2 linked regions of the Ketobacter sp. MCCC 1A13808 genome follow. The protein of the gene in region 1 interacts with the protein of each later gene in a pairwise test. Links are inferred from orthologs where the notes say so. Each region holds a gene or a part of one and is shown on either strand. Other genes may lie near its edges. The genes, in order: clpA and FT643_RS21355.

Region 1 (10,282 bases):
CAGTACGTTCTCAACTTCCGCTTCGACATTAAAATCCCGCAATTTGATTTCCAGCAAACGCGACATGCCTTCCAGTGTTTCTGTGGAATAGCCCCGGTTGTTTTGTTTGTCCGCGGCATCCAGTAACGCAATCGCTGGCAACTCTCCGGATACCGGATTATCGAATAGACTCTTTTGGCGTTCTCTTTCTGCCCTGGCACTTTTCTCAACCTTTTTCGGTTTAGGTAATGCGATAACCGGGGCTTTGCGTTTTTCCTGCTGGGCTTGTTCTTTCTTCAGTGCAGCATGGCGCTCCTTCTGCGCTTTTTTGGCTGCTTTTTCCTGCGCTTTAGCAGCCTTCGCTTGCTCGCGCCTGGATACCACATCTTCCTTAGCATCGCGGCTTTGCTGCCATCGGCTGCGCAGATTAGCCAGAAAATCGATAAAACCCAATGTCAGCTTGCCAGTGCCGTCGATTACCTTAATCCAGGAAACATCCGTGAAAATAGTAAGCCCGATGAGGAATAAGGCTAACAATAGCAGGGTTGAACCGAGGGCGTTCAGGGCATGTAATGCGGCGCCACCCACTTCGATTCCCAGTATTCCGCCAGCCGAATTTCGCCCTGCAGAATCAATATGGGGTAGTGTGCCGTCAACAACATCAAAGTGGATATAAGCCAAGCCAGTGGCTGCCACCATCGTCATAATAAAACCAAGGAGCCGCAAACCGGCTAACAGCCAGTTCCAGGGCTTGCCTGCATCGCGAAACACCAACCAGGCGCGATACGCAATCAGCAAAGGGAATAAATAGGCCAGGTAACCAAACAGCGACATCAGAACATCCGCACTCCACGCCCCGGCTCTGCCACCCAGGTTGTGCACACTGCGACCGCTGCCCAGACTGCTCCAACCCGGATCCTGGAGATCAAAAGAGATAAGCGCAATGATCAAATAGATGGACAAAAAGAACAGCACTATCATGGCGCCTTCGCGCACCCCTTTGACCAGCACCTCAATCCAAGGTGCGGGTGGCGTCTGTCGTTGTGTCTGAGCTTTTTTCAAACAAAATTCCTGCCGTATGGGTCTATAAATCTGGAAGCTAAAATACTGATTTTAACGTAATATCAGCAATTTGCACGACATTCAGTAAATCCACTTTAAGTTTGGATCGCTTTGCGTGGCGCTCATTCTAACAGAGCCGGCAACACAATCTTACCTCCGGAAACGTTGATTCCGTCACTTAACGCAGGAAAAGCCATTACCCCTTCCATCGCCAGCCGACCGACAAAGGGTAACAGCGCACCGGAGAGGGCTTCCGACGCTGTCTTGGGCACCGCTCCCGGCAGATTGGTAACGCCCATGTGTAGCACGCCTTCGTCGACATAGACTGGATCCCGGTAGTCGGTTGGACGGATAGTTTCAATACAGCCGCCCTGATCAACCGAAATATCAACAATCACGCTTCCACGAGGCATCTTGCGGACCATTTCGCGGGTCACGATATGCGGCGCTTTTTGACCGGGTATCAGCACAGCCCCAACCAACAAATCAGCCGTTTGTAATGCTTGCTCTATCGCCCCTGCGTACGCGTATAGACCGGTAATATTGGGCGCCAGCCTTTCTATGGATTTGAGTGCTTCGGCGCTCCGGTCAAAAGCGATCACCTGTGCTCCACTGGCAGCAGCCACCGCAGCGGCATTCTGACCTGCAACTCCGGCGCCGATAATAACGACCCTACCCGCTGCGGTTCCGGTAACGCCTCCGAGCAATACCCCCCGCCCTCCCATTGAACTGTGCAGAAGATGCGCCCCTGCCTGCACGGCTACCCGGCCTGCAATCTCGCTCATGGGCGCTAATAAGGGCAAACCGCCATTTTCTCGCACGGTCTCGAATGCGACAGCGGTCAGCCCGATGTCACACAACGCTGCAGCCAGATCCGGATTGGGGGCCAGATGCAGATAGCAAAACAACAGATGCCTGGATTCGAGCAGGGCAAGATCCTGGGCGATTGGCTCTTTCACCTTCACAATCAGATCAACTGCGGCGTACAGCTGCTGTGCGGAATCCGCTATCACCGCTCCGGCTTGTTTGTATTCGTAATCACTGAACCCGCTCTTTTTTCCGGCTCCACTTTCCACTACCACCGGTACGCCCTGCTGTACCAACTCGTTCACTGCATGAGGCACCAGTGCGATACGGCCCTCCATGGGTTTGTTTTCTTTGGGTATGCCAACTTTCAACTGTTGAGCCATTGCCTCTCTCCGGTTAAAAACACCACCTGCAAATACACTATTAGCACATAGTCAAAGGCTATACCGCTGATTTAGAGGAACTATTTGCTAAAGGCACGGTAAATCAGTATAAGTTCCACATTTGATTCATATGGCAGACCCTCACAGCCATCTATAACGGAAGCCCGATTCATGAGCGAAACCAAGCATTGCAGACTACTTATCCTCGGCTCCGGCCCCGCCGGTTATACCGCTGCAGTCTATGCAGCCCGTGCTAACCTGAATCCGGTTATGGTCACCGGAATCCAGCCAGGCGGCCAATTGACCACCACTACCGATGTGGACAACTGGCCTGGCGACCAGGATGGCGTTCAGGGCCCTGAGTTAATGGAGCGCATGAAGCAGCATGCTGAGCGATTTGAAACAGAAGTTATTTTCGATCACATCAATAAAACGGATCTCAGTAAACGCCCCTTCACCCTCTATGGTGACAGCGCGACCTACACTTGTGATGCTCTAGTTATTTCTACCGGTGCCTCCGCCCGTTATCTGGGACTGGATTCGGAAGAAGCATTCAAAGGCAAAGGTGTGAGCGCCTGCGCCACCTGCGACGGATTCTTCTATCGTAATCAGAAAGTGGCTGTCATTGGCGGCGGGAATACGGCAGTAGAAGAAGCCTTATATCTCGCTAACATTGCAAAAGAAGTGGTCGTCGTGCACCGCCGCGAAACCTTCCGCTCAGAGAAAATATTACAGGACCGGCTAATGGAGCGCGCCAACAACGGCAACGTCACTCTGGAATTGAACTACGTTTTGGACGAAGTGTTGGGTGACGACATGGGCGTGACGGGCATGCGGATAAAAAGTGTAGGCAGCGGTGAGACCAAGGACATCGACCTACAGGGTGTGTTTATTGCCATAGGCCATACGCCCAACACCGGTATTTTCGAAGGGCAGCTCGATATGGCAAACGGGTATATAAAAATTAATAGCGGCATTGAAGGTAACGCCACGGCTACCAGCGTCGAAGGCGTATTTGCTGCAGGCGATGTAACCGACCACGTCTATCGTCAGGCAATCACCTCAGCAGGATTTGGCTGTATGGCTGCACTGGACGCTGAAAAATTCCTGGATGAAAACAACTAACCATTGATTTTCTTGAGCAGGACGGGGCTTGATTGGAGTACTGTAATATTACTGGTATCAGCCCCTTCCCTTATCACGTTTTACCCTGCCCTGCGCCATGATTAAAATCCCTGTACTGGACTATGAAAGCCAAGGCTTCCCACCGATCGAGCACGCGCTCGCAGACCCGGATGGCTTACTAGCAGCAGGCGGTGATCTACGACCGGAGCGATTGATAGAAGCCTACTCACTGGGAATTTTTCCCTGGTATTCCGATGACCAGCCCATTCTCTGGTGGTCACCCAGCCCCCGCACCGTGCTGTTTACCCAAGAACTGCACATATCCAGAAGCCTGCACAAGACGCTGGGCAAAGGCAAATACAACGTCACCATGGACCAGGCTTTTGAATCCGTGATCCGCGCCTGTGCAGCGCCCCGACGCGACAGCGAGGGTACCTGGATCACTGAAGACATGATCCAGGCTTATATGCACCTTCACAGCTTAGGATACGCGCACTCCGTAGAAACATGGCTCGACGACCAATTAGTAGGCGGCCTTTATGGCATTGCCTTGGGCACTCTTTATTTCGGCGAATCCATGTTTAGCCGGGCTGACAATGCATCTAAAATTGCATTTGTTCATTTGGTAGGCCAACTCAAGCAATGGGGCTTCCCAATCATTGATTGCCAGGTTGGCAATCCCCACCTGAGCAGTCTGGGGGCACGACCTATTAAACGCAGTCAGTTCAAATCCTATCTGTCTTCCAACGTGCCCCCACTTACTAAGCTACTAACTGCACGCCCGCCAAAATGGGAGCTTCGATGGAAATATTCTGTAAGCTGAGACTGGAAACAAATTTTAATTCGTTTAATACTGTAAGAAGTCTGAAAACAAAGGCTTAAACCATTAGGATTATGACTGATCTCGCAGCTGTAAAATTTTTTGTAACACCACTGCATCAATGTAGTTATTTGCCCCGGAATGATGCAATCACCCTGTTTGCTGATCCCAAGGCGAATCTGGATCATAATCTCTACAGCGAATTGTCCGAGGTTGGTTTCCGGCGCAGCGGAAATTACCTTTATCGCCCCCACTGCCGCCAATGCTCGGCCTGCATTCCCGTCCGTATACCTGTTGAGCAATATCAATTCTCCCGCAAACACAAGCGCATCTGGAATAAGAACAAAGATCTGACAATTCAGCGAGTTGAAGCGGTTTTTAAAGACGAACATTACGATCTTTACGCGCGCTATATTGAAGAAAAGCATAATGATGGTGACATGTACCCACCCACGCCAGAACAATATGAGTCTTTCTTGCTCAGCGATTGGGGCAACACCTGCTTTTATGAATTCAGAGATCAAGACAACAAGCTGGTCGCGGTGGCGGTAACCGACGTAATGGAAAATGGCTTGTCCGCAGTGTACACCTTCTATTGCACCCAGAATGCCAAGCGCAGTCTGGGCGTAATGGCAGTACTCTGGCAAATAAAGGAATGTCGAAATAGGAATCTACCGGCTTTGTATTTGGGTTACTGGATCAAAGACTGCCAGAAAATGAAATACAAAACCGAATATAGCCCATTAGAAATGTATGTGAACAATCATTGGATTTCTGTTTCCACCTAGATAAACAAAGCAACCAAATTGTTTTTTATCAACAGGTTAAGTCCAATATATAGAAAAAATCTAGAATTCAAACCCCGCTACGTCCGCGAACTATTGTAGAAATCCGACAATAAAGCCACTTTAACTTTGATAAATATCAACTTTTACGGCAGAATTCACGCCTCGTGAAAGTAGCGAACCCGAAATTTACACGCTTTGAGATATTGAGAGGATATCACTGGATGTCGAAAGAAGATTCCATTGAAATGGAAGGGACTATAACTGAAACCCTTCCTAACACCATGTTCCGGGTGGAACTAGATAACGGCCACGTGGTAACGGCCCATATCTCGGGAAAGATGCGCAAGAACTATATTCGCATTCTGACCGGAGATCGCGTTAAAGTTGAAATGACCCCTTATGATCTATCCAAGGGTCGCATCACTTACCGCGTGCGCTAACCTCTCAATTGGCGTTCAAATAAAAACGAGCCTGAAACGGCTCGTTTTTATTTTGCTTGTCACTATTTATGAAAGCGTGTTTCAGGCGGGTTCCGTATCAAAAATCAGCTCCCCTGCTTCTTCGTGAACATGGACTGTTCCACCGCTTTCGGAAAGCTCACCGAAGAGTATTTTCTCAGCCAGGGGTCGCTTTAGCTTTTCCTGAATCAAGCGATTCATCGGACGAGCGCCCATGTCTTTGTCGTAGCCTTTCTCTGCCAACCAGGTGCGCGCACTGTCATCAACGTCCAGCATTACTCGCTTATCGTCCAGTTGCGCCTGCAACTCGGTGAGGAATTTATCCACCACACCTTTTATTACACTCATATCCAGGTTTTTGAACTGGATTACGGTATCGAGACGATTACGGAACTCAGGTGTAAACATACGCTTAAGTGCCTCCATTCCGTCACTACTGTGATCTTGCTGTGTAAAGCCGATCGAGGCCCTGCTAACAGAATCCGCTCCGGCATTGGTGGTCATCACCAGAATTACGTTGCGGAAATCGGCTTTGCGGCCATTATTATCTGTCAAAGTCCCGTGATCCATTACCTGCAACAATAGATTGAACACCTCAGGGTGTGCTTTTTCTATCTCGTCGAGCAACAAAACAGCGTGAGGCGACTTGGTGACAGCTTCCGTCAGCAAACCACCCTGGTCGTAACCCACGTAACCCGGAGGTGCGCCTATTAACCTGGATACGGTATGTCGTTCCATGTATTCAGACATATCAAAGCGAATAAGCTCCATGCCCATGACTTTCGCCAGCTGCTTGGTTACCTCAGTTTTACCCACACCCGTCGGCCCCGCAAACAAGAATGAACCAATGGGACGATCCGGATGATTCAGCCCTGCCCTGGCCAACTTGATGGCACTGGATAAAACTTCAATCGCTTCGTTTTGACCGAATACGACCATTTTCAGGTCTCGTTCAAGATTGGATAGCAGCTCTTTGTCATTCGCCGAAACGGTTTTCGGTGGTATTCGGGCAATTTTGGAAATGATGGCTTCCACATCGCTGACAGAGATTACTTTCTTCCGTTTATTTGGTGCTTGTAGACGCTGAAACGCGCCCACCTCATCGATGACATCAATGGCTTTGTCAGGCAGGTGCCGGTCATTAATATACCGTGCTGACAACTCAGCAGCCGCTCGCAGAGCCTTGTTTGAATACTTGATGTCATGATGCTCTTCGAAACGAGACTTTAAGCCCTTTAGAATTTCAAAGGTTTCATCCACACTGGGCTCAGTGACATCTATTTTCTGGAAACGCCTGGCTAGTGCCCGATCCTTTTCAAAGATACCGCGATACTCTTGAAACGTGGTTGACCCAATACATTTGATATCACCCGATGCCAACATGGGTTTCAGCAGATTAGAAGCATCCATAACACCGCCAGAGGCGGCGCCGGCACCGATGATGGTGTGAATTTCATCGATGAATAAAATGGCGTGTGACTTCTTACGTAATTCAGCCAGCAACGACTTGAGACGTTTTTCGAAATCACCGCGATATTTCGTACCCGCCAACAAAGCACCAAGATCCAGTGAGTAAACCACGCTGCCTTCAATCGCATCGGGCACTTCGTTATCGACAATGCGCTTTGCCAACCCTTCCGCTATGGCGGTTTTTCCGACTCCGGGCTCACCGACCAGCAGCGGATTGTTCTTGCGCCGGCGACACAGAATCTGAACTGTGCGCTCAACTTCTTCGTCGCGCCCCACCAGCGGGTCTATACGACCCGCCAAGGCCTGATCATTAAGATTGGTCGCATAGGACTCCAAAGGCGACTTAGACGCGCCTTCTGAGCCCTGGTCATCCTCATGTACCTCATGGCCCGGCTCCTCAATATTATGAGATTCGTCCGAAACCTTGGATATCCCGTGGGCAATGTAATTGACCACATCGATCCGGGCCACACTTTGTTTCTTCAGAAAATAAACTGCCTGGCTTTCCTGTTCACTAAAGATCGCCACCAGCACATTCGCACCGGTCACCTCTTTCTTGCCCGAAGACTGAACATGAAATACAGCACGTTGTAACACCCGCTGAAATCCCAATGTAGGCTGAGTTTCACGATCACTGTCACCGGATGGGATGAGAGGAGTCGTTTCGTCGACAAAATTCGCCAAATCTGAACGAAGTTCATCCAGGTTGGTTCCGCAGGCCTTCAAAACCGTTGATGCCGCATCGTTATCTAGCAGTGCTAGCAGCAAGTGCTCAACGGTCATATATTCGTGACGCTTAGTCCGAGCGTCTCTGAACGCCAGATTCAATGTGACTTCCAGATCTTTGCTTAACATCTCATTTACACCCTTATCCGAACAAGTGGGATAACGACCCGTGGAATAATCCGGATTATCCGAATTTCTCCACCTCACACATCAAGGGATGCTGATTTTCCCTTGCGTATTTAATAATCTGAGCAACTTTCGTTTCAGCGACGTCTCTTGTAAATGCGCCACAGCTGGCTTTGCCTTGAGTATGAACCGTTAACATGATCTGTGTCGCTTTCTCACGATTCATCCCAAAAAACAGCTGCAATACATCTACCACAAACTCCATAGGCGTAAAATCGTCATCCAACATCACCACCTGATACATCGGCGGTGGCGCCACTTCGGGCCTTGACTCTTCGACAGCAACTCCGCCCTCGAGATCAGAATCAGGATTGGATGGCTCGCCTCCCATGCTCTCCATATAATTCAATGTTAGTTGAAGATCTTGGGGTTTACTCATAACCAGAAATCATAAAATTAGTTGTTAACATACTAAGTCCTCATAACCAACCTATATTGGGGCAACGTTGGTCAGTTCAACTGCGAAAACTCTTGACTAATACGCCACAATCGTGAAGATTGTGCACTGTGCTTAACAAAAGTTAACACAAAACGTGTCTGGGAAGTACATTTCTTCATAAAGTACTTCGCAGGTTAAAAATAATAACAATTGACTTAAGGCTACCATTAAAAGGGTAGTCCCAACAGAAGGACTTGAGTTATGGCAACCGGGAAAGTGAAATGGTTCAATAACGCCAAGGGTTACGGCTTTGTTCGTCCTGATTGCGGTGGAGAAGATCTTTTTGTCCACTATTCGTATATCTGCATGGACGGATACAGAAGCCTGAAAGCGGGACAGCAAGTTACCTATGATATAAGGGAAGCTCCGAAAGGTCTTCACGCGGTCAATATCAATATTATTGGTACAGATCAGTCTAGCGCCCCCACTGAGGAAAACCAAACAGAAAGCGCCAACGATGCTGTCGGTTCAGTTGAACTGCACCCGACACTTCACGCGGAAGCTGTCTGACAAATTCAAGGTAAATACGTTTACCTGATTGTCTGACATACGTTTGGTTTCCAAAGGTGTCTTCTGTTTTTATTGTTTATTAAAGCAATCGAAAACAGAAGACACGTGCTAAAGCCAGTGAAATCGGCGTGTGGGGCGGTGGCGACATTTACCTAACCTCACGCATTACCCGCACCGGGCTCTATGGCGGCACTATGAGCGCTTTTCGAGTAGCGGATTGTTCTTCAGTGCTGATTGATCATTAGCATTCCTTCATGCTGACCTGAGACAGTGCGCTTTGAATATTGGCACACTGAATACAGACGCGTTAAAAAAACACTTCACAACCTGACAAAAAAGGCCACCCATCGCAAAAAAGGCCACCCATCGGCAGCCTTTCTTTCTGACTCATCAATAACGTCGATTAGCTGTCCATATGCTTTAAGATCGCGTCGCCAAACTCGGAGCAGCGCAAAAGGGTGGCATCCGGCATCAGGCGCTCAAAGTCGTAAGTAACCGTTTTAGCTTCAATGGCACCTTGCATTCCGTTAATCACCAGATCAGCTGCTTCTGTCCAACCCATATGACGCAACATCATTTCGGCAGACAGAATCAAGGACCCCGGATTTACTTTATCCTGACCCGCGTATTTGGGTGCTGTACCGTGAGTGGCTTCGAACACCGCCACACTGCCTCCAATATTAGCGCCCGGTGCAATACCGATACCGCCAACTTCTGCTGCTAGCGCATCAGAAATATAATCCCCGTTCAGGTTCAACGTCGCTATCACCGAATATTCATCCGGGCGCATCAGGATCTGTTGCAAAAATGCATCCGCGATAACGTCTTTAACGATAATTTCATTGCCCGTTTTCGGGTTAGTGAAAACATGCCAAGGACCACCATCCAGAGGTTCTGCTCCAAAACGCTCAGCCGCCAGCTCGTAACCCCAGTCTTTGAAGGCACCTTCGGTAAACTTCATGATGTTGCCTTTGTGGACCAGAGTCACCGAAGGATGATCATTGTCTATAGCGTACTGAATTGCTTTACGAACCAGCCGCTGCGTGCCCTCTTTGGAAACAGGTTTAATACCAATGCCGCAACCTTCAGGGAAGCGGATTTTGGTGACGCCCATTTCTTCTTGCAAGAAGCGAATAACTTTTTTCGCGTCATCACTGTCGGCTTGCCACTCGATACCGGCGTAGATATCTTCTGAGTTTTCCCGGAAGATCACCATATTGGTTTTTTCAGGACAATGAACCGGGCTCGGCACACCTTTAAACCAGCGAACAGGACGCTGACACACGTACAAATCCAGCTCTTGTCTCAAGGCAACATTCAATGAACGAATCCCGCCACCCACCGGCGTAGTCAGCGGTCCTTTAATTCCGATAATGTATTCACGCAATGCTTCTAGTGTTTCTTCCGGCATCCACTCGTCCGGACCATACACTTTTGTTGATTTTTCCCCGCAGAAAATTTCCATCCAGGCTATTGAACGTTTATTGCCGTATGCTTTTTCGATAGCAGCATCGGTCACTTTCAGCATT
Region 2 (3,335 bases), on another replicon or contig:
TTGGTTAAAGCATTGGGTACCGGCTTTGCCAAAGGCATTACCTGGAAACAAATAACGGTTCGCAATGATGGCTTGGGTGCTCCGTTTCTTGAGTTAAGTGGAGCCACCCAGGAAAAGGCCAATGCTTTGGGCGTCACTCAAATCCATTTGTCGTTGTCGGATGAGCAGGCGCAGGCCGTTGCGTTTGTGATTCTGGAAGGTTAAACCTCGCTGGCAGGCAGGTCTGCTTCCATATCCCGGTGCTCTTTGCACCACGTCACTACCCGATCCAGTTCTTTCAACAACGTTTCAGTCAAGTTGTCGACTAATTCGAAGGTGCCCAGCTTCAATGCTTCTTCCAGGGTGTGTGAGGCATCCTGCAGGAATGGGACTCCAGTGTAGCGGGTCGCCCCGTGCAGTTTGTGCACCACTTCCTGAAGATTGACGTAATCCTGTTTGGCGGCGCAATCGGCAATCACCTTGCGGTCGTTGTGCAAGGACGCAAACAGCATCTCCAGCATTTCTTCAGCTAATTGCGCTTTGTTGTTGGCGAGTTTTAGCCCGAGCATCATATCCACTGCGTCCGCTGAGCCCGCGCTTATACTATGCGGGTTTCCTTCCATGGTGGCGTTGTGCAGATTAACCCCGGTCCATTTCTGAACGATGTGAATTAACTGGGATTCATTGATCGGCTTGGTGACATAATCATCCATACCGGAATTGAGCAGGTTGTGTTTTTCGCTCGCCAGGGCATGTGCGGTCACGGCAATGATCGGAGTATGCTTGTCGGCGGCTTCCATCGATCGTATCCGGCGAGCGGTTTCCACTCCGTCCATCACCGGCATCTGAATATCCATCAGGATCATATCGAAGTGGGTTTGCTCAATGTGTGATAGGGCTTTCATGCCGCTCTCACAGGCGGTGACCGAAACGTTCAGGTCTTCCAGCAATGCACACAGTAATTTCAGGTTGGCAGGATTGTCGTCAACGGCAATGACTTGTATTGACTCTGCAGTGGTTCCGGATTGCGGGTAGCTGGGTTCTTCCCGTCCCGCATGGGGAGTAACAAAGGCATCGGATTGCAAAATCCGTCCCAATACCTCATAGGCGCGTTGCTGACATAAGGGTTTGGTAATCAATGGGAGTGGCCGTTCGCCAAGAATATCTGACAAGGCGGTTTGATCGGCCGGGTTGGCGTGCAAAATCAGTGGCACTTGTTCGTGATTGATACGGTACAAGTTGGCAATATCTTCGTACATTGGAGTCTGTGCGTTAATTCCGATTATAAACGCGTTGGGCAAACTTACGGTATCTGCTTTCAATAATGCCCTGACTTCGCTTAAATCGGAGTATTCGATGACTTCTACTTTGCGTTTTTGCAGCGTATTTCGCAGGGTTCCGCGTACGGTGGTGTTGCTGTCGTAAATCGCTATCTTGCACGTTTCGTTGATTAATAAAGGTACAAAATGCGATTCCTTATTATTTACCCTGGCGCGGAAGGTAAACCAGAAAGTGGATCCCTTTCCGGACTCGCTCTCCAGTCCGATTTCGCCGCGCATTTGTTCCACCAGGTGTTTGGAAATGACTAATCCCAGACCGGTCCCGCCAAAGCGCCGCGCGGTGGTTGTATCGGCCTGGCGAAAAGCACTGAACAAGGCGCGTTGCTGTTCTTTGGTCAAGCCTATACCGGTGTCCGTGACGGTGACTTTGATGGTGGCAACGTCGTCTTTTTTGTCGTCCAGCATCACGCGAATAACGACGTCACCGTGTTCGGTGAATTTTATTGCATTGTTGACCAGGTTGGTGAGTATTTGTTTCAGTCGAAGCGGATCACCAATGATGCCGATGGGGACATCTGAATAGAACAGGCTGACTTGTTCCAGGGATTTTTCGTGAGCAAGCGGGGCCAACATGGTGAGTACATCTTCAACCACTTCCTGAAAATTCAGCGGTACGTGATCTAAAATCAGCTTACCTGCTTCAATTTTAGAAAAATCGAGTATGTCATTGATAATGGAAAGCAGACTTTCAGACGACTTTTGAATCGTGTCCAGATAATCCCGCTGGGTCAGGCTGACATGGCTTTTCAAAAGCAAGTTGGTGAAGCCGATTATACCGTTGAGCGGGGTACGGATTTCATGGGACATGTTGGCCAGAAATTCCGATTTTATGCGGCTCGCCTCCAGCGCTTCCTTGCGTGCCAGATCCAGCTCGATATTCTGAATTTCGATGGTTTCAAGGGTTTCTCGCAGGTCTTCAGTGGCTTGGTCCACGTTTTGTTGTAATTCCTGCTGGCCTTCCATAATCGAATTGCCCAGATTGTTCAGGGCGGATTGTAGTTGCCGTAATTCGCCGTACGCATCTTCCGGTAAGCGGACTTCCAGATTGCCTTCACCCATCTCATTTAGGGCCGATTTAATGCGTTCAACCACGTCGCCTATGCGGGTGGAAAAACGCGTGGCAATCATACCGTTGATTACCAGCGCGACAATCAGCAGTAACAGCATATACAGGGTGCTGCGGTATTTTTCTATGATCAGGTTTGAACGGTCAATTTCCACTTCCAGCCAACCGGAATCCGCCTGGTCACCCGCCAAGGGGTGATAGGATGAGGCCGGATATATGGGATGTATGACACGCAGGGTGCTGTCTGTCCTACGACTAACGGATTCGGTGGTATGAGCCGGCGGTAGCAGTGGTACGCCCGTTGCCAGCGGTTGCATTTCGGGGCCTGCACGGGTTTGCAGTTCACCGTCATGGTCATAAATTGAGACCGAACGTACATTGTCTTCTTCCAGAATACGCTGGGCGTAAAACGGGATCGTGTGGCCCTGGCGTTGGGTCATGCTTTCGAAAATACCGTGAGAGAACGAGGCTGCGATCATTTCCCCTTGTTTTTCAAGGGATTGATCCAGTTCGTGGAAGCGCTGACTGAGCAGCAATAGCGCCAGAAAGACGCCGATAACAAGCACGGGAATGGTGCTGATCAGAAGGGCTCTGGTACGTAGGCCCATTTGTTTTCCAAGACTAAGACGGTTTGCTAATTTCACTTATTCTCGCTGGCGGCAATGACTTGGGTCGGTGTTCAGTATAAGCCATGATTGCGCCGGGGATTAACCCCGCATTGGCTGAGTTTGCAGGTCAAGAAGTACCTGTTTCCACTGTACTGACAGATTAAATTCGGGCCCAAAGATAGGCTCAGGCTTCAGTGCAGGGTACAATATGCCCCCATTTGAGCAAACATCATTTTTCGTTTTGTTAACCCGAATTGGAAATCAATGCATTATCCCACGATCGAAGACTTTGTAGGAAACACCCCGTTGGTGCGCTTGCAGCGCTTACCCGGCGATACCACC

The links.
Region 2: the proteins of clpA (region 1) and FT643_RS21355 interact in binary tests that used the Escherichia coli proteins (3 or more experiments, as listed by UniProt). The link is inferred for Ketobacter sp. MCCC 1A13808 from one-to-one orthologs.

The regions. Positions count from the first base shown.
Region 1 is NZ_VRKW01000001.1:82,327-92,608, forward strand. Bases 5,117-8,078 are described here. They hold clpA (ATP-dependent Clp protease ATP-binding subunit ClpA), read right to left. Parts: upstream 7,748-8,078; coding sequence 5,486-7,747; downstream 5,117-5,485. Other genes in these bases: infA (translation initiation factor IF-1), read left to right, coding at 5,186-5,404; clpS (ATP-dependent Clp protease adapter ClpS), read right to left, coding at 7,803-8,078. Also shown: FT643_RS00375 (DNA translocase FtsK), read right to left, coding at 1-1,041; FT643_RS00380 (alanine dehydrogenase), read right to left, coding at 1,164-2,231; trxB (thioredoxin-disulfide reductase), read left to right, coding at 2,403-3,356; aat (leucyl/phenylalanyl-tRNA--protein transferase), read left to right, coding at 3,454-4,179; FT643_RS00395 (arginyltransferase), read left to right, coding at 4,251-4,964; more of clpS, read right to left, coding at 8,079-8,144; FT643_RS00415 (cold shock domain-containing protein), read left to right, coding at 8,445-8,753; icd (NADP-dependent isocitrate dehydrogenase), read right to left, coding at 9,157-10,282. UniProt on the Escherichia coli protein: ATP-dependent specificity component of the ClpAP protease. It directs the protease to specific substrates. It has unfoldase activity. The primary function of the ClpA-ClpP complex appears to be the degradation of unfolded or abnormal proteins.
Region 2 is NZ_VRKW01000020.1:33,801-37,135, reverse strand. It holds FT643_RS21355 (response regulator), read right to left. Parts: upstream 2,994-3,335; coding sequence 201-2,993; downstream 1-200. Other genes in the region: cysM (cysteine synthase CysM), read left to right, coding at 3,258-3,335; FT643_RS21360 (holo-ACP synthase), read left to right, coding at 1-204. UniProt on the Escherichia coli protein: Member of the two-component regulatory system UvrY/BarA involved in the regulation of carbon metabolism via the CsrA/CsrB regulatory system. Phosphorylates UvrY, probably via a four-step phosphorelay.